DNA from 4 places in the Shewanella inventionis genome. Region 1 is predicted to be linked to each of the others. Evidence: predicted binding sites of a transcription regulator. Region 1 holds the regulator's gene; each other region holds the start of a gene.
The links. Region 1 encodes ArgR, which controls arginine synthesis, uptake and breakdown. Its sites were predicted from a motif close to ANTGAATANNTATTCANT; they were not measured.
Positions count from the first base shown of each region.

Region 2: gltB (glutamate synthase large subunit) is a predicted target of ArgR. The motif match lies at 4,364-4,381, and genes of this name have one in related genera.
Region 3: K8B83_RS08210 (YjiH family protein) is a predicted target of ArgR. The motif match lies at 2,385-2,402, and genes of this name have one in related genera.
Region 4: argA (amino-acid N-acetyltransferase) is a predicted target of ArgR. The motif match lies at 2,216-2,233, and genes of this name have one in related genera.

Region 1 is NZ_CP082926.1:4,405,881-4,411,779, forward strand. Features, by position in the region: gene K8B83_RS19770 (GNAT family N-acetyltransferase) at 1-423, opposite strand, end outside; gene K8B83_RS19775 (hypothetical protein) at 427-645, opposite strand; gene argR (transcriptional regulator ArgR) at 953-1,423, shown strand; gene K8B83_RS19785 (Dyp-type peroxidase) at 1,517-2,455, opposite strand; gene K8B83_RS19790 (ABC transporter ATP-binding protein) at 2,632-3,666, opposite strand; gene K8B83_RS19795 (ABC transporter permease) at 3,668-5,299, opposite strand; gene K8B83_RS19800 (extracellular solute-binding protein) at 5,372-5,899, opposite strand, start outside.
Region 2 is NZ_CP082926.1:4,114,014-4,119,912, reverse strand. Features, by position in the region: gene gltB (glutamate synthase large subunit) at 1-4,311, opposite strand, end outside; gene K8B83_RS18385 (TIGR01212 family radical SAM protein) at 4,832-5,797, shown strand.
Region 3 is NZ_CP082926.1:1,811,722-1,817,620, forward strand. Features, by position in the region: gene radA (DNA repair protein RadA) at 1-193, shown strand, start outside; gene K8B83_RS08205 (PilZ domain-containing protein) at 429-794, opposite strand; gene K8B83_RS08210 (YjiH family protein) at 961-2,313, opposite strand; gene K8B83_RS08215 (U32 family peptidase) at 2,705-3,616, opposite strand; gene ubiU (ubiquinone anaerobic biosynthesis protein UbiU) at 3,634-4,635, opposite strand; gene ubiT (ubiquinone anaerobic biosynthesis accessory factor UbiT) at 4,776-5,285, shown strand; gene K8B83_RS08230 (YfhL family 4Fe-4S dicluster ferredoxin) at 5,330-5,578, opposite strand; gene trhP (prephenate-dependent tRNA uridine(34) hydroxylase TrhP) at 5,584-5,899, opposite strand, start outside.
Region 4 is NZ_CP082926.1:798,867-804,765, forward strand. Features, by position in the region: gene coaBC (bifunctional phosphopantothenoylcysteine decarboxylase/phosphopantothenate--cysteine ligase CoaBC) at 1-578, opposite strand, end outside; gene radC (RadC family protein) at 788-1,465, shown strand; gene rpmB (50S ribosomal protein L28) at 1,587-1,823, shown strand; gene rpmG (50S ribosomal protein L33) at 1,830-2,003, shown strand; gene argA (amino-acid N-acetyltransferase) at 2,337-3,656, shown strand; gene K8B83_RS03795 (PH domain-containing protein) at 3,819-4,358, shown strand; gene rarD (EamA family transporter RarD) at 4,360-5,271, opposite strand; gene K8B83_RS03805 (thioesterase family protein) at 5,397-5,861, opposite strand.

The sequences.
Region 1 (5,899 bases):
GGTCACTATAAATGGATAACGCTCTTTTAAAACCAATTTAAGCTCGTTAACCAAGGCTTCAAAAATACCTTTACCGCGATATGATTGACTAATCCACACAGGCCCATACTGGCAAGTATTGGTTGTTGATAACGATTGGCCATCAAAATCAGCAAATTTAATGCGCTGAATAATATAACGATACAAAGGTTGCGAGGCAAAAAAGGCCCATTTGGCAGCAATAACGTAACCGACAATCTCACCTTGATGTTCGGCAACGATTATCCAGTGCTGATTAATGAGTTGCTTAACTTCACCAACCGTCATTGGGTGAGCATGCAAATCACTGTGTCGGCCGCTGAGTTCGTCTGTAACATGAACACGTTCTAAAAAAGCAATGTCACTACTATCAGATAATACGGCTTTACGAATAATAAAAGACAATGATTATTCCTTTGAATTGTCTGAAGATGTTTGCTTTTGAGCCCACTCAATAACAAGTGCAACAGGTAATGGCGACATAATTAACGTACCAATACCAATGAGTAATGCAATCACCAACATACCACTGACCTGCTGTCCAAACGTGGTATTAAGGTATAAATACACGCCCACCAATAACATGATGATGCCAATTAGGTGTAACATTTTAAGTATTTTTAACATTGCAGTACTCATCAAGGGGTTAGATATTGTCGTTAAACAAACAAATAATCCATTATCCATCTTATTGTAAAAAACAAATAGTATAACGCTTTTAATTATGCACGCGTTAAGCGCTGTGCGCACAAGGCTAACTCATTTGCTTAACGCTATCGTTACTAATGGGCATAACACGCCAAAGTGTCAGTATAACATTCCACTTTTGAATTGAATTTTTATTCATAAAATCTGATTCTTTCTTGACTTAACAAGGAGATCTATTCAAAATGTGCAAGTTTTTTGAATAACAACTATAAGATGAAATATCATTATGCCAGCGACAAAAAATCAGGATGAGCTCGTCAAAACTTTTAAAGCGATTCTAAAAGAAGAGCGTTTTGGAAGCCAAAGCGAGATTGTTAATGCGCTACAAGCCGAAGGATTCGGTAATATCAATCAATCAAAAGTGTCTCGTATGCTTAGCAAATTTGGCGCGGTACGTACACGCAACGCTAAACAAGAGATGGTTTACTGTCTTCCCGCTGAGCTCGGTGTGCCAACTGCCGGTAGCCCATTAAAGAACTTAGTGCTCGACGTTGACCATAACCAGGCAATGATAGTGGTAAGAACCAGCCCAGGAGCTGCACAACTTATCGCCCGCTTGCTCGATTCTATAGGTAAACCTGAAGGCATTTTAGGCACGATTGCAGGTGATGACACGATTTTCATCTGCCCTGCCAGTATCAAAACCATTGATGATACATTAGAAACAGTTAAATCATTATTCAATTATAGCGAATAAAAATTCAAAACATTGAGCAACTCTCTCAATGTTGCAACATGAATTATCAAAAAAGCAATGCAATGGCATTGCTTTTTTGATCTCTTACTCTATCTACGCATCGTCAAATTGAGTTAAAAAATCAAGAGACGGCACAAAGAAAGACGAACCGGTTAATGCTTTAGTAAATAGCATCAAATGATCATGATTACCGTGTGCATCACCGTGCACCATACTACGCAACATTTTTTCAAAATGCTCTGGTGTACGACATACCGAAATAAACACCAACCCCTGCTCTTTTACCGACCCGTAAGGCATACTTTGGCGCAATATCTCTAACGATTTGCCTTGCTCATCTTTCAAGTTTACCCGTTTAGTGTGGCTTGTTAGCGGTTTATCTTCCGAGTTATATTCAATATCGTCAACCTTGGTTCGGCCGTAAATATCTTCTTGCTTTTTAAGAGGTAATCTATGCCACTTGCTCAGATTATGCTTATACTTTTGCACATGCACATAACTGCCAGAGGTAAACTCGGGGTCTTCATTACCCACTAATGCCACTTCTTGACGATGACGCCCTTTTGGGTTTTCAGTACCATCAACAAAACCGGTTAAGTCCCGACTGTCCATAAAACGGAAACCTCGTTCTTCATCAACCAATTCAACCAAGTCTTCAAACATCTGGTTAATTTCATTGGCCACTAAATGCAAAATATCGTAACGGTCACAACGGATATGAACAAAAATATCATATTCCATTGCGGGTGCATCTCTATTTCCCTCATTCATAGCAGGAAAAGGCTTTAACAGTGCTGGACGAGCTTCAGGGTAAAATGTATCCCAAAAGTTAGCACCAATTCCAACAAAACCATTAAAAGCACTGTCAGCATACTGATCGGTGAGTTCGTAAATATACTGCGCAACATTAGCAATCGATGGGCGTAGCTGCTCTTCAACGCCATCGATGGCATTAAACATCAAGTACACACTGTGTAAATTCCCTTCTGCGCAAATTCCTAACTGTTCACGAGGCATAACTTGGTTACCCATATATACTCACCTACCTTAATACTGTTTGTCGGCCTAAATGCTTATAACTTAACAAATTGATGATATTAGATTTGGTATTAATAAGCCAAATCACTTTAGCTTAAATGACGGCAAATTACTTGAAGAGTACTCACATTTATATTGATTAGCTAAATCCCCTATAAGTTCAGCATAAATTAATCACTAAAAACCACCAATGGATGTTCAACCACAGTCAGCGAGACTCGTTGCCCAGGAGTAAAGTTCATAACAGGGCTACTTACTTCTAAATTAACCCCGTTTTGATTGACTTTATAATGACATACCGTACCTAAAAATCGCCTATCGATAATCTTGGCCTCACCTTGATCATCGGCTTGCAACACCATTTGTTGCGGCCTTAATAGTAATTGTCCTGTTGCCCCCACAGCTTGATCTAATTCACAGCTACTCGTTAACGTCCCGAGCGGGCTTTCTAGCTGCAAGTGACTTTTAATGGTCACAGCAATATAGTTTGTGGTCCCAAGAAAGTCAGCAACATAACGACTACTAGGCTTGGCATATAAAGTCTCAGCATTACCATGCTGAACAATTTTGCCTTGTTCGAATAACGCCAGTTTATCGGCAAACACAAACGCTTCATCTTTGCTGTGAGTCACAAAAACAGCGCTGACATTACGTTGTTTTAAGATACTGCGGATCTCTAGCATCATCTCATGCCTCACTTGGGCATCGATATTTGAAAACGGCTCATCAAGCAGCATCAACTCAGGTTTATATGCCAGTGCTCTGGCAATGGATACGCGTTGCTGTTGGCCACCAGAAAGTTCATGGGGATAACGCTCAGACAAACCAACGAGTTTTACCAATTCAAGCATTTCATTAAGCCGAGTTTGACGCGCTGAGCGATCGAGCCCTTTAACACCAAATAAAATATTTTCGCCAACGGTTAGATGAGGAAATAATGCGTAGTCTTGAAAAATCATGCCTACACCACGCTGTTCACTGGCGACAAAAATACTGTCACCACTTAGCGCCTGGCCATTAATGCTGATACAGCCCTGGCTAATACCTTGCAAACCAGCAATGGCTTTTAACAATGTCGTTTTACCACAACCGCTTGGACCTAATAAGGCAACAATTTCACCTTGCTGCAGCGTTAAACTTAACTGATTAAGTATCACATGGCCTTGATAATCGCTGCTGACATTACTAATGGTTAACGTAGACATCTTAGTGTGACTGCTCCAAAGAACGATTCAAATAAATCAAAGGAATTAGCCCAACGATCACAATTACAATTGCAGCTAATGCACCATGCTCTAGCTTTTCATCAGACACAAATTGGAAAACATATGTTGCCAGGTTTTCAAAACCAATAGGGCGCAATAAGAGCGCTGCGGGTAACTCTTTCATACTTTCAATAAACACAAGTAATGCCCCAGCAAACATGCCTTTTTGCAATAATGGTAAATGCACTCGCCTTAATAATTGCCTTGGCGAATGCCCAAGTGTGATGCTTGCCATATCAAGTGACGGCGAAATTTGTTTATAACTGCTTTCTAAACTCCCTATTGCAATAGCAACAAAGCGCACACAAAAAGCAAATATCAGAGCAACAACACTGCCGGTAAATAATAAACCAGGGCCTTGTGAACCAAGCCATTGCATCACATCATTAATGGCAAAATCGATATAGGTCAACGGCACCAATACTCCGATGGCTAATACGGTTCCGGGCAGAGCATAACCTGTGCAACTGAGTCTCGATGCGAGGTGATCACTAGGGAGGGGGCTAACTCGCCTTAAAAACATTAATACAACCGCCAATAGCACGCAAATTACGCTGACAATTGCAGCAATATACAAGCTATTTAGGCTGTATTGCCAAAAGCGAATGTCCCAACTTTCATTGAAATAATCAACAGCATAGCGGCATAACACAATAAAAGGTAACAAAAAGGAAACAGTTAACAAGCTAAAACAATACGCCCAAGCTGCCCAAGCTTTAGTTGAGGTTAAACGATACCTGTCAGATTCATTTAGCCTAGCTTGTTTTTGAAAAAGCTGTTGTTTGCGTCTCGCAAAACGCTCGACACCGACCATGGCGAATACCACTAATAACATAATGGCAGACAACTTGGCCGCTGCGGTTAAACTGCCATACCCAAGCCAGGTATCGTAAACAGCGGTGGTTAATGTTGGGACAGCAAAGTAACTGACCGTTGCAAAATCAGCCGCAGTTTCCATGGCAACTAACGCGACACCCACAGCAAGCGCAGGCCGCGCCATTGGCAAAGCCAAATGCCAAAAACTCCGCCAAGGCCCGCAGCCCATGACTTTAGATGCATGTAACAAATTTGATGATTGCTCCATAAATGCTGTGCGGGCTAGTAAATAAATATATGGGAACAATACTAACGATAACACTATGGTTGCACCGCCTAGGCTACGAATGGCAGGAAAGTAATAATCGTGAGGCGATTGCCATTCAAACCAAGATCTAAAGGCACGCTGTACTGGACCTGCGTAATCGAGCATATCGGTGTAAACGTAAGCCACAATGTATGCTGGCATCGCTAAAGGCAATAGCAATAACCATTGAAAATAACGCCTTGCAGGGAACTCACAACGAGCTATCAGCCAAGCTGCTGGCACAGCGATGATCAGTGCACCAATGCCAACCAATAACATTAGCAATAGGCTATTGAAAATATAAGTGGGTAATACCGTGTTAAAAAGATGGGAGAATACCGCTTCGTCTGGCAATGTTGCCTGTACAATTAATGCCAACAGCGGTAGTAACAATAGTGCTGTAATCACATAACCAGTAAGCGACCAGCCTCTGGTTAACCCTAAAATCATAAAGTCTACCGAATTAATAACGGCACATTATTCCAATTAATAATGTGCCGACCACAAGATTACCTGTAAAAATTACAGATCAAATTTAACTTCATCAAGTAACTTCACAGCCGCTTGATGATGCTCTGCTAGTTTATAAATAGGTAAAGAGTCTGCTTTAAATTCACCCCAAGAAGCAACCAATTTAGAAGGCGCAACATCCGCTTTAACGGGATACTCCATATTAACCTCAGCATACATACCTTGGGCAACATTTGAAGTTAAAAACTCCATTAACTTAATGGCATTGTCTTTTTGAGGAGCATATTTTGCTAGAGCCATACCAGATACGTTAATGTGCGCGCCACGGTTTTGTTGGTTAGGGAAATTTATGTGTACCGCTTCAGCCCAACTCTTTTGGTTTTTATCCATCATCATGTTACCAAAGTAATAACTATTACCGATGGCGACATCACACAACCCTTCTTTAACTGCTAATACTTGGTCGCGGTCATTGCCTTGCGGCTTACGAGCTAAATTAGCTTTTACCCCTTCAAGCCATGTTTTAGTTTTAGCCTCGCCATCATGGGCAATCATTGAGGCAACTAGGGCAACGTTATA
Region 2 (5,899 bases), 290 kb from region 1:
GCTGCCTGTTTCTGCAAAGTGAGTTTCAATTAGGCTTTTTAAGTGTTGCTGGTGGATAGTTGACTCTACTTTTTGAGTATCAACCATTTCAGTGTTTACTCGGCGATTAAATCGGCCAAATTGGTCGAACACGTAAGCAAACCCACCAGTCATACCGGCACCGAAGTTCACCCCAGTTTTACCTAAAATGACCACGATACCGCCGGTCATGTATTCACAGCCGTTATCACCGACACCTTCAACAACTGCAATTGCGCCTGAGTTACGAACACCGAAACGTTCGCCTGCTTGACCTGCGGCAAATAATTTACCGCCGGTTGCACCATACAAACAGGTGTTACCCATAATCGCGCTGCGCTCGCTTTGGAATGGGCTGCCAATAGGTGGATGAATCACGATCTTACCGCCAGACATACCTTTGCCAACATAGTCGTTAGCGTCACCGCATAACTTAAGCTCGAGACCTGGGCTGTTCCACACACCAAAGCTCTGACCTGCACTGCCGTTAAAGCCAAGGCTTATTGTCTCTTTTGTGCCTTTTACACCCATTTTTGTAGCAATAAAACCAGACAATGCAGCGCCAACAGAGCGGTCGGTATTGTTGATTGGATATTGATACGAATAAGCTTCTCCAGCTTCAACAGCGGCAGCACAATCAGCAAGTAAGGTTTGGTTTAACTTGCCAGTATCTGACGGAGGATTGATTTCTTTCCAGGTCAATGCTGAGTTTGGTTTTACAGTTGGCTTATATAAAATAGGTGCTAAGTCTAAACCACGTTGCTTGTCAGTTTGGCCCTCAAGAGTGTGCAGCCATTCGCTGCGCCCTACAAGATCTTCAAACTTGGCGACACCTAGCGTTGCCATCCATTCGCGCACTTCCTGAGCCACAAACTCAAAGTAAGTCATTACGCGTTCTGGTAAGCCGTGATAGTGTTTTTCACGTAAGTTTTTATCTTGAGTTGCTACGCCTGTCGCACAGTTATTAAGGTGGCAAATACGAAGGTATTTACAGCCCAATGCGATCATTGGCACAGTACCAAAACCAAAGCTTTCAGCACCCAGTAGTGCCGCTTTAATCACATCAGTACCGGTTTTTAAACCGCCATCGACTTGTAAACGAATTTTATGACGAAGGCCATTTTCAACAAGTGACTGATGAACTTCGGCTAAACCAAGTTCCCACGGAGAACCGGCATATTTAACAGAGGTAATAGGGCTTGCACCAGTGCCGCCATCGTAACCTGAAATGGTGATCATATCTGCGTAGGCTTTTGCAACACCAGTAGCAATAGTGCCAACACCTGGCTCAGAAACCAGTTTTACCGACACAAGCGCTTTTGGATTAATCTGTTTTAAATCGAAAATAAGCTGGGCTAAATCTTCGATTGAGTAGATGTCGTGATGCGGTGGAGGCGAAATCAATGTTACCCCAGGGCGTGCATGACGCAGACCGGCAATCTCGACACTGACTTTATGACCTGGTAACTGACCACCTTCGCCAGGTTTAGCACCTTGAGCCACTTTAATTTGCAATACATCGGCATTAACAAGGTAATGGGCTGTTACGCCAAAGCGGCCAGATGCAATTTGTTTAATCGCTGAGTTACGCTCGCTGTTAAAGCGTTTTGCGTCTTCTCCACCTTCACCTGAGTTAGAGCGGCCGCCTAGGCGGTTCATTGCAACAGCTAAGGCTTCGTGAGCCTCTGGGCTTAATGCACCAATACTCATTGCCGCGCTGTCAAAACGTGGATACAGCGTTTGGGCTCCTTCAACCTGATTGATATCAATTACGTCAAGTTGTCCTTTGATCCCGATTAAATCACGTAGTGTCGCAACCGGACGGTCATCGACTAAACGAGCAAACTTTTTGTACTCGACATAGTCTTGATTTTTAAGTGATGCCTGTAATGTATTCACCACATCAGGGTTAAAGGCATGGTATTCACCACCTTCCACATATTTGAGCAATCCACCTTGCGGTAATGGTATGTGTGCTCGATAAGCTGCTGTGTGGAGAATTTTTTGATCGTTAGCGATGTGTTCAAAACTGACACCTTCAATACGACTGATCACGCCTTTAAAGCATAAATCAATCACATCACGAGCCAGACCAACGGCTTCAAATTGCTGACTACAACGGTAAGAACCTACGGTGCTGATGCCCATTTTAGACATGATTTTACGTAAGCCCTTTTCAATGCCATAACGGAAGTTAAGCATCAATGGGGTAACGTCTTCTATTTGGTGCAGTTTGGCCATTGATGAAATCGATTCATACGCTAGATATGGATAAATGGCAGTCGCACCAAAACCAAGTAACACAGCAAAATGATGTGGGTCACGTGCTGAGGCAGTTTCAACAATGATATTGGTGTCACAGCGTAAGCTTTTATCAACCAAGCGTGTTTGCACTGAACCTACAGCCATAGCAGCTGGGATCACCTGGGCATTTTGTGCCACAGCGCGATCAGACAGTACTAATAAGGTTGTGCCGCTGCGTGCTAGACGCTCAGCCTCATCGGTAATTCGATGTATGGCTTGCTCTAGGCTTTCGTTCACGTCGTAGTTTAAATCTACGGTATTCGCTCGATAGTTAGTGCTGTCTAATCCGAGTAATTGGTTAAAGTCACTGAACAGTAAGATCGGTGAGTTAAACATAACACGGTAGGCATTACCTGTGGTTTCGCTAAACAGGTTTTGCTCGCGACCTACGCAGGTTGCTAACGACATGACGTGTTTTTCACGTAATGGATCGATTGGTGGGTTAGTTACCTGGGCAAACTTTTGACGGAAATAGTCATACAACGAGCGTGACTTTTTAGACAATACAGCCATTGGTGTATCGTCACCCATTGAACCGACCGCTTCTTCGCCTTTGGTGGCTAGCACCCAAATCACTTGCTCTAGCTCTTCGCGAGTAAAGCCAAATTGCTTTTGGTATTGCAGTAAGGTTTTTGAATCAAATCCGCTTGCACCTAACTTAGCCGGTGGCATTTGTTCTGCTGGAATTAGCGTTTGGCTGTTTTTTGCCATCCATTCTTTGTAAGGATGACGGCGTTTTAAGTCATTGTCGATTTCGAATGACTGATATAAACGGCCGTTTACGGTATCTAAAACCAATAACTCACCAGGGCCTACGCGGCCCTTTTCAATCACTTCATCGGCGGCATAATCCCAAATGCCCACTTCTGAAGCTAAGGTTAAAATACGATCTTTAGTGATGACATAACGCGAAGGACGCAAGCCATTACGGTCAACGGCGCAGGCTGCATGACGGCCATTGGTCATTACGATACCCGCAGGGCCATCCCAGGGTTCCATGTGCATTGAGTTAAAGTCATAAAAGGCTTTAAGCTCGTCATCCATTTCTGGATTTGACTGCCATGCAGGTGGAATAAGCAAACGCATTGCACGGTATAAGTCCATACCACCTGATAATAACATTTCGAGCATGTTATCTAATGATGATGAGTCTGAGCCTGTTTCGTTCACAAATGGCGCGGCTTGTTGCAAATCGGGCAGCAGTGGAGAATTAAATTTGTATGCACGGGCACGCGCCCATTGACGGTTACCCGTAATGGTATTGATTTCACCGTTGTGAGCTAAGTAGCGAAACGGTTGTGCAAGTGGCCATTTTGGCGATGTATTTGTTGAAAAGCGCTGATGGAATAAACAAATTGCACTTTTTAAGCGAATGTCGGCAAGGTCAGTATAAAATGATGGCAAGTCTGCTGGCATCATTAGGCCTTTATAGACAATCACTTGGCCAGACAAACTGGCAACATAAAAATCTTTGTCGTCGGTAATTTGTTGCTCAAGACGGCGACGAGCCATATATAGGCGGCGCTCAAGATCTTTTTCACGCCATCCGACAGGCGCATTAATCAACACTTGATAAATTTGCGGTAAACTTGCTCGGCCAATCTCCCCCAGAACATCTGGATTAACCGGAACCTTACGCCAACCTGCAACACTCAGTGTTTCTCTTTGTAGTTCTTTTTCTAAGATAAATTTAGCTTCGTCAGCGCGTTGTTCGTCTTGGCTGAGAAATAGCATACCTACGGCAAACTTTCGGCTTAAATGCCAATCGTTTTCTGCGGCGATAGCTTCAAAGAACGCCGTTGGCATTTGCATTAATAAACCACAGCCATCACCTGTGCGTCCGTCAGCTGCAATACCACCACGATGCTTCATTCGATCGAGACCATGAATTGCGGTGCGCACAATGCGATGACTTGCGTCACCGTCCATTTGTGCTATTAACCCAAATCCGCAATTGTCACGCTCAAAACTGGGATGATACAAGCTCATACAAAAAACCCCCTAAACCTCTACTGGATACGACTCGGGGTAAATGTGAAACATTCCATAGATATGCACCCGAACCATTCAAATTAAACTGAGAATGCTTAAAGGTCAAACCAAAAAAATGCAACAAACTGAAATATAATTACCAAAAAAAGGTTATAAGCTACAAGATTGACGTTAACGTAAACTGTTGGTTTGTTGCTATAACATTATGAATAAAAAGAATTTTAGAAATTATTCAAACAAATGGTTACCTTTTTGCAACAATGCTTTAGAATTGTTTTTGAAATAAAAATAGTGAATTTTATTTCAAACACAGTAATTGGGTAAAAAATTATTCTAAATGAGTAAATATTCATTTTTGGTAATGTAGACAAGTGAGACATTGTTTAAAACGATTTTACCCAATGTTGGCCAGTTTGCAGCCTACTGGGCTTAATCGGTGTGTTTATTGATTTAGCACCAAGACAAGCGTTTAACTGCTACCTAAACTGACGCCTTTTGATTGAAGAGCGGAGGTTTTGTGGGTTTAGACGATTACGTTAATACTTTTGGCGCTTATTGCAAAGCACGATATGGTGAACGTGTTAAAAAACTGACTATAGATGCCCAATTTACTTGCCCAAATCGTGACGGCACTCTAGGTTTTGGCGGATGCACATTTTGTAATGTGGCCTCTTTTAATGCTCAGCTTGGGCAAACATCGTCGATAAGCGTGCAACTTTCCCAGGGTAAAGAGCGAGCTCATTCACGGGTTAAATGTGTTAATAAGTCGCTACCCGCTCCAGTGTCTTCAGATAAATACATTGCTTATTTTCAAGCCTACACCAGCACTTATGATGAATTTCATCACTTAAAACTAAAATACGACCTAGCAATAGAAGATAAGCAGATCGTGGGATTACATATTGGCACCCGCCCTGATTGTGTGCCAGATGCGGTACTCGATTTATTAGCTGAATATCAAAACAGTGGGTTAGATGTCTGGTTAGAACTTGGCTTACAAACCAGTAATAATCGCACGTTGAAAAAAATTAATCGTGGTCATCAATTGACAGAATATCGCCAAACGGTGATTGCGGCGAGATCGCGGGGAATTAAAGTCTGTACCCACCTCATTTTAGGTCTGCCCGGTGAAACATCCACTGATTATATGAATAGTTTGCAAACCGTGTTAGGCATAGGTGTGGATGGATTAAAGCTGCATCCTTTGCACATCGTTGAGGGGAGCACTATGGCCAAACAGTGGCGATATAAGGCCATGGATTTATTGACACTCGATGAATATGCTTCTGCCGCGGCAACCTTAATACGTAACACTCCAAGAGATATTATTTACCATAGGGTGACAGCTTATGCTCAAAAACCCATGTTACTTGCCCCCGATTGGTGTGCCTACCGTTGGGATGGATTGGTCGCCATTGTGGATGAGTTAAGAGAATATGGTGGTCAAGGCAGTGCGCTTAATTGGGTTAACAAAATCGCTTAATGTGAGCTTAGGATTGTTTTCTAAGTCTAACTTATTACTCATTTTGATTGAAAAACTCTCAAAATGAGCTTTTTTTAAACATTGGTAATGTCTGTGGTGTTG
Region 3 (5,899 bases), 2.2 Mb from region 1:
TATGGGGGAGTTAAGTCTTAACGGTGATGTAAGGCCTATCGATAGTGGTGTACCGAGAGTGAAAGAAGCGGCGCAACACGGGTTTACCGAGATTTTTATTCCTTATCGCAATTACCATAAGTCAATGGAAGGCTTAGGAGCTAAAATTACCCCGGTAAAAACCATTCATGAATTACTTGAGTTGATTAATTAATACCGAGCAGCAAAAGAATGTACTCATGCTTACTGGTTAATATCGTTTATCACGTCGTTAGACATTTTGAGGATAAAACAACGAGATCGCTGCAATTTCGTCTTATTTTAAGCGATTTTATCTATGCAATTTCTAATCACTTATTTACCCTGATTGTTATCACTCAAGGAAATATAACAAAATGGCAAGCTTAAAAGCTTGCCATTTTTATTGCTGAAAAAGTAACAATTAAACGCTAAGGCGTTGGTGTCACGAGTGAATTAAGCTCACGGTCTAGCAACTCTGCATCGCCTAAATTGAGTTCAATAATACGGCGCAAATGAGTAATACTCTCAAGGTCAATATGCACACAGTTAAGCCCAAGGTGCTCTGGGGTTTTGTGAACAATGGCCGCCTGCATTTGCAGTTCAATGTCTGAGTCTGGCAACACAAATGCTAAGGTGACAATGGTATTAAGTTGCCCGGTGTAACCTGCTGGTAGTTCAACTAAAGCCCCATTGAGACTTAAATCTAAAATTTTTGTGCGCCAAGTTTGTTCGGTTTGCTGAATATAAGCACTAGCAGCAAATAAGATACGAGAAAACTTACGTCTGTCGTCCATGGGGTACCCTTATGAATTTATAATAACGGGATACTGCCCGTTGCCAATGAGTATGTTGTTATGCATTAAGCATACTTGATTTTTATCTTTTTCGCTGGCTTTTTAAACGAAAAAGGAGCGCGTTGCGCTCCTCAGGGGATTTAACCTATCTGTTATGCTGTGAGGCTTATATCAGTAAGTGTCCCATTAATGCGATTACTGGTAATGTTACTAAGGTGCGTAAGATAAATATGACAAAAAGTTCAAAAAAGTTAACCGGAATTTTACTACCAATCAGTAATGCCCCCACTTCGCTCATGTAAATTAATTGGGTCACAGATAATGCCGCTATCACAAAACGGGTTAAATCTGACTCAATAGAGCTGGCTAAAATAGAGGGGATAAACATGTCTGCAAAACCAACAACAATTGTTTTTGATGCGTCGACCGCTTCAGGGATTTGCAATAACTCTAACAACGGAATAAAGGGCATGCCGAGGTAATTAAATAAGGGGGTATGCTCAGCAAGTACCAATGCCACTGTGCCAATGGCCATTACCACAGGGATGACGCCAAAAATCATTTCAACAACGTTTTTGACCCCTTCAACTAAGACATGCTTAACACCGCCAGCTGAAGATGCTCTTTGCATTGCTTGCTCAAAACCCCATGAAAATACCCCATGATTGTTTGGTACGCTTTCATCGTCGTCATGTCGTGGTGTGTTGTCAATGTAGGTGTCTTTTTTCCATGATAATGGCGGAAGCTTAGGTACAATGACTGCTGCCACTAATCCGGCTAAACATACGGTCAGGTAAAATGGCACAAATAAATGTTCAAGTTTGACCTGCGAAATCACCACAAGGCTAAATGTAATTGATACAGCCGAAAATGTTGTGCCAATGACCGCTGCTTCTCTTTCAGTATAAAAACGAGTTTCATACTGCTTATTGGTCATTAAAATACCAACGCTGCCATCTCCTAACCATGAAGCCATACAATCGATTGCGCTGCGACCCGGAAGGTTGAATATGGGGCGCATTACTTTGGTCAACAAGGTGCCAAAAAATTCAAGTAAGCCGAAATTTAAAAGAAGTGGTAATAGCATTCCGGCAAAAATAAATACTGAAAATAACACTGGGACTAGGTCATTGAGTACCAGTCCTCCGGTTGCAGACGACGTGATCATCTCAGGGCCGACTTGCAAGTAAACCATGACAATAAATACTGCGCCCAAAATCCGGGTGACCAGCCAGAATAAATTCACTTTTAACAAGGTGCGTAAAAAATGATTCTTACGGACAAATTGAGGATTAACTATGCGAGTTAATAAAGACGCTATAGCCATAAATACGACAATACCAGCCACAATTAACTGAATTGAACTGCCCAGACTGGTTTGTAGTGCTTTAGAAATAATCGCAATTGGGATGGTAATTGCACCGTCAACACTGATAGGCGTCATAAACAGTAATAGACCAATCAGTGATGGGACGATAAAGGTAAGAATTGTTTTAATGTTATGTTGTTTGTGTGTCACGTTAAATACACCTTACGTATGTGCTTTAAAGTGGGCTTAAAGGGCAAGACCACTGTTGTAGATGGACGCTAAATGAATGTCCATTCAATTGTGCTTTTTAGGGAGGCAAGGTTACCTCCTTATTTGCAGTATGTAAAATGATTACTTAAACGAATAGATATTTGTTAAATGTGGGTAGATATACGCATTTGGATTTTTAATGACTAGATGGATAAACGTCAAATTAATCATTGTGTTGCGCTTCTGTTATTGGGTTGTTTTCTAGTTGTTTTTGAATTGTTTTTTTACTCAACAGTAAGATTAAATGGTTCAGCATTATGGCCTGATCAGCATTGCTGAACCATTGCTCAAATAGATACAAATTAGACGTAACACACACGACTAACGTCGATTAAAATGAGGCGTTATTGGCTTGTGGGTTGTAATCCATTCCCGGTAAACCTAACCAGTAGCCATTACAGTCTTTGGATTGGGTGTTCGTGATAGCAACTTGTGCTAGATCATTGAATTGAGCCTTATTAAGCAAGTTGGTTAAGGTGTCTGCGAGCGCAATATCGGCTAGTTTATTGGGTGAAATCCGCCAGTAATCAACACCCATATTGATCATGGTGGGTATTTGGTTTATCAGATTTACCTGTGCCGCTGATTGAGTTTGAATGCCGTTTAATCTTAATAGAGGTTGTGACTCTTGAGTTTGTGCTAACAAGCCTTTGCTGTGTCGTTGGCAAATGGTTTGGCAACTGTCTTTTGGTAACTGGTAATGCTTGGCAGTAAAACAGCGAGCAGAATGCGCTAATGGCATATATCCGTGTCCTAACACTTCTATTTCGAATGAGGGTTTCGTGTCTGTGTTGATCACTGCTTGCAGCCAATCTTTTGACAGTTCACATGGCATAACAAAGCGGAACATGCCTTTTTGGTGCAATAAATCTAAGCTGGCGCGATTATAGTTGTTAATTGTCGGGCCACACACAAAAGGCACTTTGGCTTGGTGAGCATAATACACGCCGGCCATATCGTTTGCTTCAATACAAAAGTCACCATTATTGATAGCGCGTGTTAATTCATGCAATTCTGATTGCGCTTCGACTAATGCCATGGTCGACAATATCACTTGTTTACCATGAGACTTAAGCATATTGGCTAACGCTAAATAGTCAGAAAATTTTAATTCGCGGCGGCGACTGCATACCGTTTCACCGAGATAAACGGTATCAATATTGCTGGTGGCAACAGCCTGGTAGAAGGTTTCTACGTCGGATTTAGACCAGCAATAACTGATAGGTCCTAGAGATATTTTCATTGTTGTCCTTATCGCTTTTATTGCCACTGGCGCTCGTAAGCACCTAATGTGGTAATTTGCCCTTCTGACACTTTGGCTAATGCCTGTGACCATTGAGCCTGTTCTGCAAACTCGTTAGGTGCTGCCAGATAAGTATCTATTGCGCTGCGCCACACTTGAGTGACCTGGCTAACATAGGCTGGGCTTCGTTGACGGCCTTCAATTTTAAGTGACGCTATTCCCGCTTGTGCTAACTGCGGTATCAGGCTTAATGTATTTAAGCTGGTGGGGGACTCGAGTAAATATTTGGCGTCTTGATCATATTGCGCCACATAGCGACCTTTACACACAACGGGGTAGCCAAGTTGCTGATGTGCTTGTGCTTTATCGATTAACACATTATTTAATCGAGTTAATTTATCAGTGCCACTGTCTTGCCAACGAACGTGGTTAGCAGGTGAACATGAGCCGCCAGTATTAGGAGATTGCCCGGTGACGTACGAAGATAAATGACAACGACCTTCAGCCATAATGCATAGACTGCCAAACGCAAATACCTCTAAGTCTACTGGGCTAACTTTGGCAAGATCCCTTACCTGTTTAATCGACAACACGCGAGGCAGTACGGCTCGTTCTATGTTAAATGCTTCTTTATAAAACGATAACGCCCCTAAATTGGTGGCACTGGCCTGTACAGATAAGTGTAAAGGCAAGTGTGGATGGTGCTGATGTGCGTAATTTAATAATGATAAATCTGCCACTATAAGTGCATCCATATTCAATTTCGCAGCTAAATCAACGGCCTGATACCAGCGTTGTTCATGGCCCGGTTTAGGGAAGGTGTTTATCGTTAAAAAGACTTTACGACCTTGACTATGAGCTAGCGTAGTGGCTTGTGCTAGCTGTTCTGCCGAAAAGTTTAACCCTGCAAATGACCGTGCGTTAGTGTCATCTTTTAGTCCCAGGTATACCGCGTCGGCACCCGCATTTAAGGCTGCTTTTAACGAGGCTAAATTACCTGCTGGGCATAAGAGTTCCATGTTAATGCTCTCATTATTTTAAAAGAACAGGAGTGTAAATGTGATTGAGTTAACATGAATTGATTTAAAACAGGTTTCGCTTGATAAATTGCCAGTAAACTAGCTTGCTAAATGGCGCTTTTTGCAGGTAGGAACCCTTAATGGCTCAAATATTACAACAACGTTTATCAGGATTTATTTTAGATATCGCCCCACAGTTTAGCCGACGTTCGTTAGCGCTCGTACCAAACAAACTGAAAATGTCTTTGATTACTCAAATGCTTAATTTAGTTCTGTCGGAGCAGCTTCGCGCAGGTGAATTAGTGTTTTTAAAAGATAAATCTGTAGGCATTTGTGTTGACGACATTGATTTGCAATTTCAAGTGGCCTTTGATAGCAAACTTCAGGCTTTGCCAATGACTAATCCGAATGTGATTTTTAGCGCCAACGTGCCTGAACTCTTGTTAGTCGCTGCGGCTAAAGAAGATCCGGATACCTTGTTTTTTCAACGCAAACTGCGTATTGAAGGTGATACTGAATTAGGCCTTGAGGTGAAAAATATGTTGTTATCAATAGAGCTTGATACGCTGCCAAGGCCAATAAAGTTAACAGTAGACAAGTTGGCGTGTATGTTACAAGCATTAACCCTAGGGTCTGAAACGGCTAAATAACCCATATAACAATAAAAACGGCGCATCGCGCCGTTTAGGGGGGGTTACCGCCCCGTAATGGCGGCATATTTAACTAGCAATTCATCGTGAGACTCAGCATGCAATGGGTCAGGATCAATGCAGTCGATAGGGCAAACCGAAACACAGGTTGGCTTGTCATAATGGCCAACGCATTCGGTACATAATGCCGGATCAATCTCGTATATTTCTGCCCCCATCGTTATTGCCTCGTTAGGGCATTCGGGTTCACACATGTCGCAATTGATGCAGCTATCGTCAATGATTAAAGCCATTTAAATTAGCCTGGTTGGTGAGGGTTTCGAGTATCAACACCCTCAGGTAAATTACGCATTAACATGGCCTTGTTTACATCAATGTTCTCTGGAATAGGCATAAATACAAAGTGCCCAGACCCAAGCGCGGCCTCTATTGGTTGGTTTTTTCGATTCACTAATGATTCGATAGTGATAACAAAATTACCTTCAGTTGTCATGACCTCAACACTGTCGCCTACCGAAAATTTATTTTTAACATCAACTTCAGCAAGGCCCTGTTCATTTCGTTTACCTGTAAATTCACCCACAAATTGCTGGCTATTACTGACTGAGTGACCG
Region 4 (5,899 bases), 1.2 Mb from region 1:
GTGAGTAATAATTTATGCCCTTGTAAAGACTTTGGCCCAAAAAATTGCACTAACTGCTCAGCTATGCTGACGGGCTCTTGCATACGGCCTGGACCGACTTCACCACAGGCTTGATTACCAGATGCAGGTTGCCAGATTAATAAGCCTTTACGGGCTAGATTGGCCATATTCTCTTGAGTGGCGATGTTTTGATACATCTGTTGGTTCATCGCTGGGCATACAATAATTGGCGCGCTAGTGGCTAAACATGTAGTGGTGAGTAGCTCATCAGCCATGCCTGCATTAATGCGGGCAATTAAGTTTGCGGTTGCAGGAGCAAGCAATACGACGTCTGCCCAGCGCGCGAGTTCAATGTGGCCCATGGCAGCTTCAGCTGCAGGGTCGAGCAAATCAGAGGCGACTGGGTGGCCTGAAAGCGCCTGAATGGTTAATGGGGTAATAAATTCCATGGCGCTTTGGGTCATGATGACGCGAACATCTGCACCGCGCTCTTTTAATCGACGGATTAAGTCCGCGCTTTTGTAAGCAGCAATACCACCGCCAATACCAAGTAATACTTTTTTATTTGTCAGCATGATGTGCATTTTTCCGACTCAAATCTCATTGCGGCTAACAATATCACAAACCTGTGACAAGTTGCGTGGATCCAATATCAAAAATATCGACCATACTGTGTAATCGACTTACAAGCTGTTTTAAAACACTCAACGACTCAGTTTTAGCATTGTGGTAGCTAATGTTGATAACTGTCGATGTGATGGTGTCTTACTTAGCGCAAGGAGCCTACATGGGAATTAAAGATTGGCCACAGGGAGAAGGACCAAGGGAAAAGTTATTACTTAATGGCGCAGGGCAATTGTCTGATGCCGAATTACTCGCTGTGATATTACGTAATGGCTTGGCTGGACAAAATGCAGTGGATTTAGCTCGAGAAATGATAAATCAATTTGGTGGTTTGCGCAGTTTATTAAGCGCGTCTAAAAGCCAGGTGTGCAAATTAGCCGGTGTTGGGCCGGTAAAATATGCTCAATTACAAGCCGCAGCTGAAATTTCTAAGCGAATTGCTCATGAAAATCTACAAAGAGGACAAATTTTGACAAATCCTGATTTAACTCGGGACTATTTAATGAGACAATTGGCAGACCGATCCTATGAAGTGTTCGCCTTACTATTGTTGGATACCCAACATAGAGTCATTCAATTTGTAGAATTATTTCGTGGCACCATCGATTCTGCTTCGGTTTATCCTCGCGAGGTTGTAAGCCTTGTTTTGGAGAAAAAAGCAGCGGCGGTGATAGTGTGTCACAATCACCCGTCTGGCATTGCTGAGCCAAGTCAGGCTGATCGGCGAATAACTGAGCGAATAAAAAATGCATTGGCAACCATAGATGTTTCTTTGTTAGATCATATGGTTGTAGGTGATCAGGAGATAGTCTCCTTTGCCGAGCGAGGGTGGATTGTATAAACACTGCTTGATCTTATATGGTCAATCGTGTATAAAATGCGCCCTCTTTGTGCCTCGGGCGACGGCCATACGAGGCACATTAATGCTCGAGCGTTAAAAATTTGTTTTGGAGAAGATTGACATGTCAAGAGTATGCCAAGTAACTGGCAAGAAGCCAATGGTTGGTAACAACCGTTCGCACGCAAAAAACGCGACTCGTCGTCGTTTTTTACCTAACCTACAAAACCACCGTTTTTGGTTAGAAGAAGAAAAGCGTTTCGTACAATTACGTGTATCTACTAAAGGTATCCGTATTATCGACAAGAAAGGTATCGAAGTTGTTGTTGCTGAACTTCGTGCCCGTGGCGAGAAGGTATAATAGAAAATGGCTAAATCTAAAGGTAATCGTGAGAAGATCAAATTAGTATCTACTGCTAAAACTGGTCACTTCTACACTACTGAAAAGAACAAGCGTAACATGCCTGAGAAAATGGAAATCAAGAAATTTGATCCAGTAATTCGTCAGCACGTTATCTACAAAGAAGCTAAAATCAAGTAATTGATTTTAGAATCTTAAAAAAGCCCCTTAATTGGGGCTTTTTTTATGTCCAAAGAAAATAAGCTATACTGTACTGAATATGCTGTTTGAGCGATAAAAAGTGCGTAAAGCAAAATAGCCGGTTAAGTTAAACTAACTTTTTGGCTGTAATGATTTTTTCACACTTAACCTGCAAACTATTTTTTACCCAATGTGAAATAAAATGCTTTAAAAGTGAATTAAAATGCAATAGCATTGCATGGTTAAATAAATGGTTAACAAATTTCTGGCTTACAATGGTGAAACCTTTGTAAGCGTGTCTAACACCAAACTAATACCGAGGTGAATTTGCCTGTGAGAACCACCGAACTGGTTGATGGATTTCGTCATTCTGCTCCTTATGTTAATGCACATAGAGGTAAAACTTTCGTCGTCATGTTAGGTGGCGAAGCATTAGCGCATCCGCAATTTCGTGGCATTTTAAATGATGTTGCCTTACTGCATTCACTCGGCATTGAAGTGGTGTTGGTTTACGGCGCGAGGCCGCAAATTGATGCAGGGTTAAAAGCCGCGGGTATTGAGCCTGTCTATCATAACGGTGTGCGTATAACAGACGAAGATAGCTTAAAAATTATTAAGCAGGTTGCAGGTGCGACACAATTTGATATCACTGCAAGGTTGTCGATGAGTTTGGGTAATACCCCAATGCAAAACGCACAGATTAACGTGGTAAGTGGTAATTTTGTTATTGCTCAACCACTTGGCGTTGATGACGGTGTTGATTTTTGCTTGAGTGGTAAGGTACGTCGTATCGATGCTCAAGGTTTACGTCGTCAGTTAGATAATAATGGCATTGTGTTGATGGGGCCTATCGCGGCGTCTGTGACCGGTGAAAGCTTTAATTTAACGGCTGAAGAAGTTGCCACTCAAGTGGCTATTAAGCTTAAAGCCGATAAAATTATTGGCTTTAGTGAAACCAATGGCATTGTGGGCGACAACGGTGAGGTAATTGCTGAACTCATGCCTGATGATGTTGAAGAAATGCTTAAAACCATGAGCCCAGATAGCATAGCGTCAGTTGGGACTATGGCATTTTTAAAAGCCAGTGTAGAAGCCTGTCGGCGCGGCGTACCACGTTGTCATTTGGTGAGCTATTTAGACGATGGCGCACTACTACAAGAGTTATTTTCCCGCGAAGGGATTGGTACTCAAATTGTTACCCAAAGTGCAGAGCGTTTACGCCGTGCAACCATTAGTGACATTGGCGGTATTTTAAATCTTATTCGTCCATTGGAAGAGCAGGGTATTTTAGTGCGTCGCTCTCGTGAGCAACTTGAAATGGAAATTGAGCAGTTTATGCTGGTTGAGCGTGACAACTTAGTGATTGGTTGCGCGGCTCTTTATCCGTTTGAGGAAGATAACGCTGGTGAGTTTGCGTGTTTAGTGGTGCATCCTGATTATCGTGATGCTGATCGTGGCAGTATTTTATTAAATAACATTATTGGCCAAGCCCGAGTGCGTGGTTATTCACGTTTATTTGCCTTAACGACTCGCAGTATTCATTGGTTTTTAGAGCATGGCTTTAATATTGTTGATGTCGATGAATTACCTAACAAGAAAAAGCAGTTGTATAACTATCAGCGTCGTTCAAAAATTTTAGCGCTCGATTTATAAAATTTTACCGCTCAACTTATCATTGATACGTACAATAAAAATGCCGGTTAATCCGGCATTTTTTATGGGAAACTCATTCAGTGATATGTCTTGTTTATGGTCTTTTACACTTTTGCTAAGTCATCACCTATTAATGCACAATGGGTTTGTTAAAGGAGATATATGAATAGTATCGAGTTAGCTCCACTTGGTTCTGGAGCGATATACAGCGTTATTGCTTTATTGTTAGGTTTACTCGCTTTAACGGTATTTATCTTTATCAAGCCGCTCCCGAGTAATGCAAAATACCTCACCTTAGGTGTGATGTTGCCGCTAATGGGGCTGTTTGTATTTACGCTCTACCAATCGTTTAGCAGCGCTATTTTGTGGGATGACACTCAGTTGCAGGTGAATATTCCGTTGTATTCGAATAGCTTTGATATGAGCAATGTCGATGTTACGCAAGCACGTATTATCAACCTGATTAACGAGCCTGAATACGCGGCTAAATGGCGTACTAATGGATTGGGGCTACCAGGTTATTCACTTGGTTGGTTTTCGCTGAATAACAAGGCTAAGGCGCTATTATCGATAACCGATCCTACTCAGGTACTTATGCTACCGACAGCTGAAAAAACGCTGATTTTGGTAAGTGTCATTGATGCTGAGCAAGCACTTGCACAATTACATGCAAGCGCTCAGGCAATAGGGTCAAAAAGGTAATTTATTGAGCTTGCTTAGTGGCTGCTACATTGCGTCGTTGACGTTGTAATACCATGTCGCTAATAAAAATTAGCAGTGCTGCCCATATAAAACAAAAGGTAATTCCTTTTTCTATATCAAAGGGTTCATTAAACAACTTTACCGCTAAAATGAACATGATGCTCGGGCCTATGTATTGAAAGAAGCCTAAAATAGAAAATGGAATCCTGACTGCCGCACCGGCAAAACATAAAAGGGGGATAGTAGTAACGACGCCAGCAGCGAGTAAAAGTAAGTTGAGGTTGATACTGTTGGTTAACATGCTAACGGGTGAGCTGTCTAAGGTTAGTAACAGGTAACCTAATGCTGCGGGGAGTAAAATGGCGGTTTCAACCAGTAAACCGGATTTTGCATCAATGTTGACTTTTTTACGCAGCAAACCGTAAAACCCAAAACTGGCTGCGAGGGCCAAAGATACGAGTGGAATTGAGCCAAATGAAATCAGTTGCACCAAAACTCCAATACTGGCTAATGCGACTGCAATCCATTGTAAATTTCGTAAGCGCTCGCCTAAAAACACCATGCCGAGTAACACGTTAAATAATGGGTTAATAAAATACCCTAAGCTTGCGTCGAGCATGTGGTCGTTATTAACTGCCCAAATAAAAATCAGCCAGTTAGCGGCTATTAAGATTGAAGTACACAGTAAAATCAGTAGTTGTTTAGGTTGTTTCAGAATAAGACGTAAGCGACTAAATCCCCCAATAAATTGCATTAACACAACCATAAACAGAAACGACCATATAACACGGTGCATTAAAATATCAGTGGCAGGAACCTGGTGGAGAAGCTTGAAATACAAAGGGGCGACACCCCAGATGGTGTAGGCGCAAATCGCGAGAAAAACCCCTTTACGGTATTCTAAATCAGGCATAGTTATCTACGTTGGTAAAAGCGAAGGAGGGGCGATTGTAGGTCGCCCCTTTTAATGATACAAGTTATTCAGTGATTTCTTTTATTGCGAGATGTGTCACTTTATTGTGGCGGTGTGGGTATTTTCTAGCCCACCATGTAGGTACCAGTACCGAACGCAATGTGAGTGCCGAGTTCGTTGTGCAGCTCCATCTTGCAAACAGATACCCGGTTGCCTGCACGAATAACGGTTCCTGTACCAGTGAACACTTCTCCGCGGCCAGGGCGTAAAAAATCGACCCGCATATCAATGGTGCCTAATGTCGTTAAGCGTTGTTGTAACTCTTCAATTGACCAGTCATCCCGGCTGGCAACTAACCCAGCAAAAGCGGTAAGGCCACCAACAACATCGAGCAATGTTGCCGTAACGCCGCCATGAAGAATATTTTGGTGGATGTTACCGATAAGCTCGGGTTTCATTTTAATCACGACTTCAACGCCATTGATGTCGTAATGTTTTATGTCTAAACCGAGTAAATTGTGAAACGGCACATGTTTGTCAAAAACCTCAGCAACCTGCTGTAAAACCTGATCTTGAATTGATGAACTCATGGGGAATCCTTGTCGTGTTTATTATTTTTGTATTTATT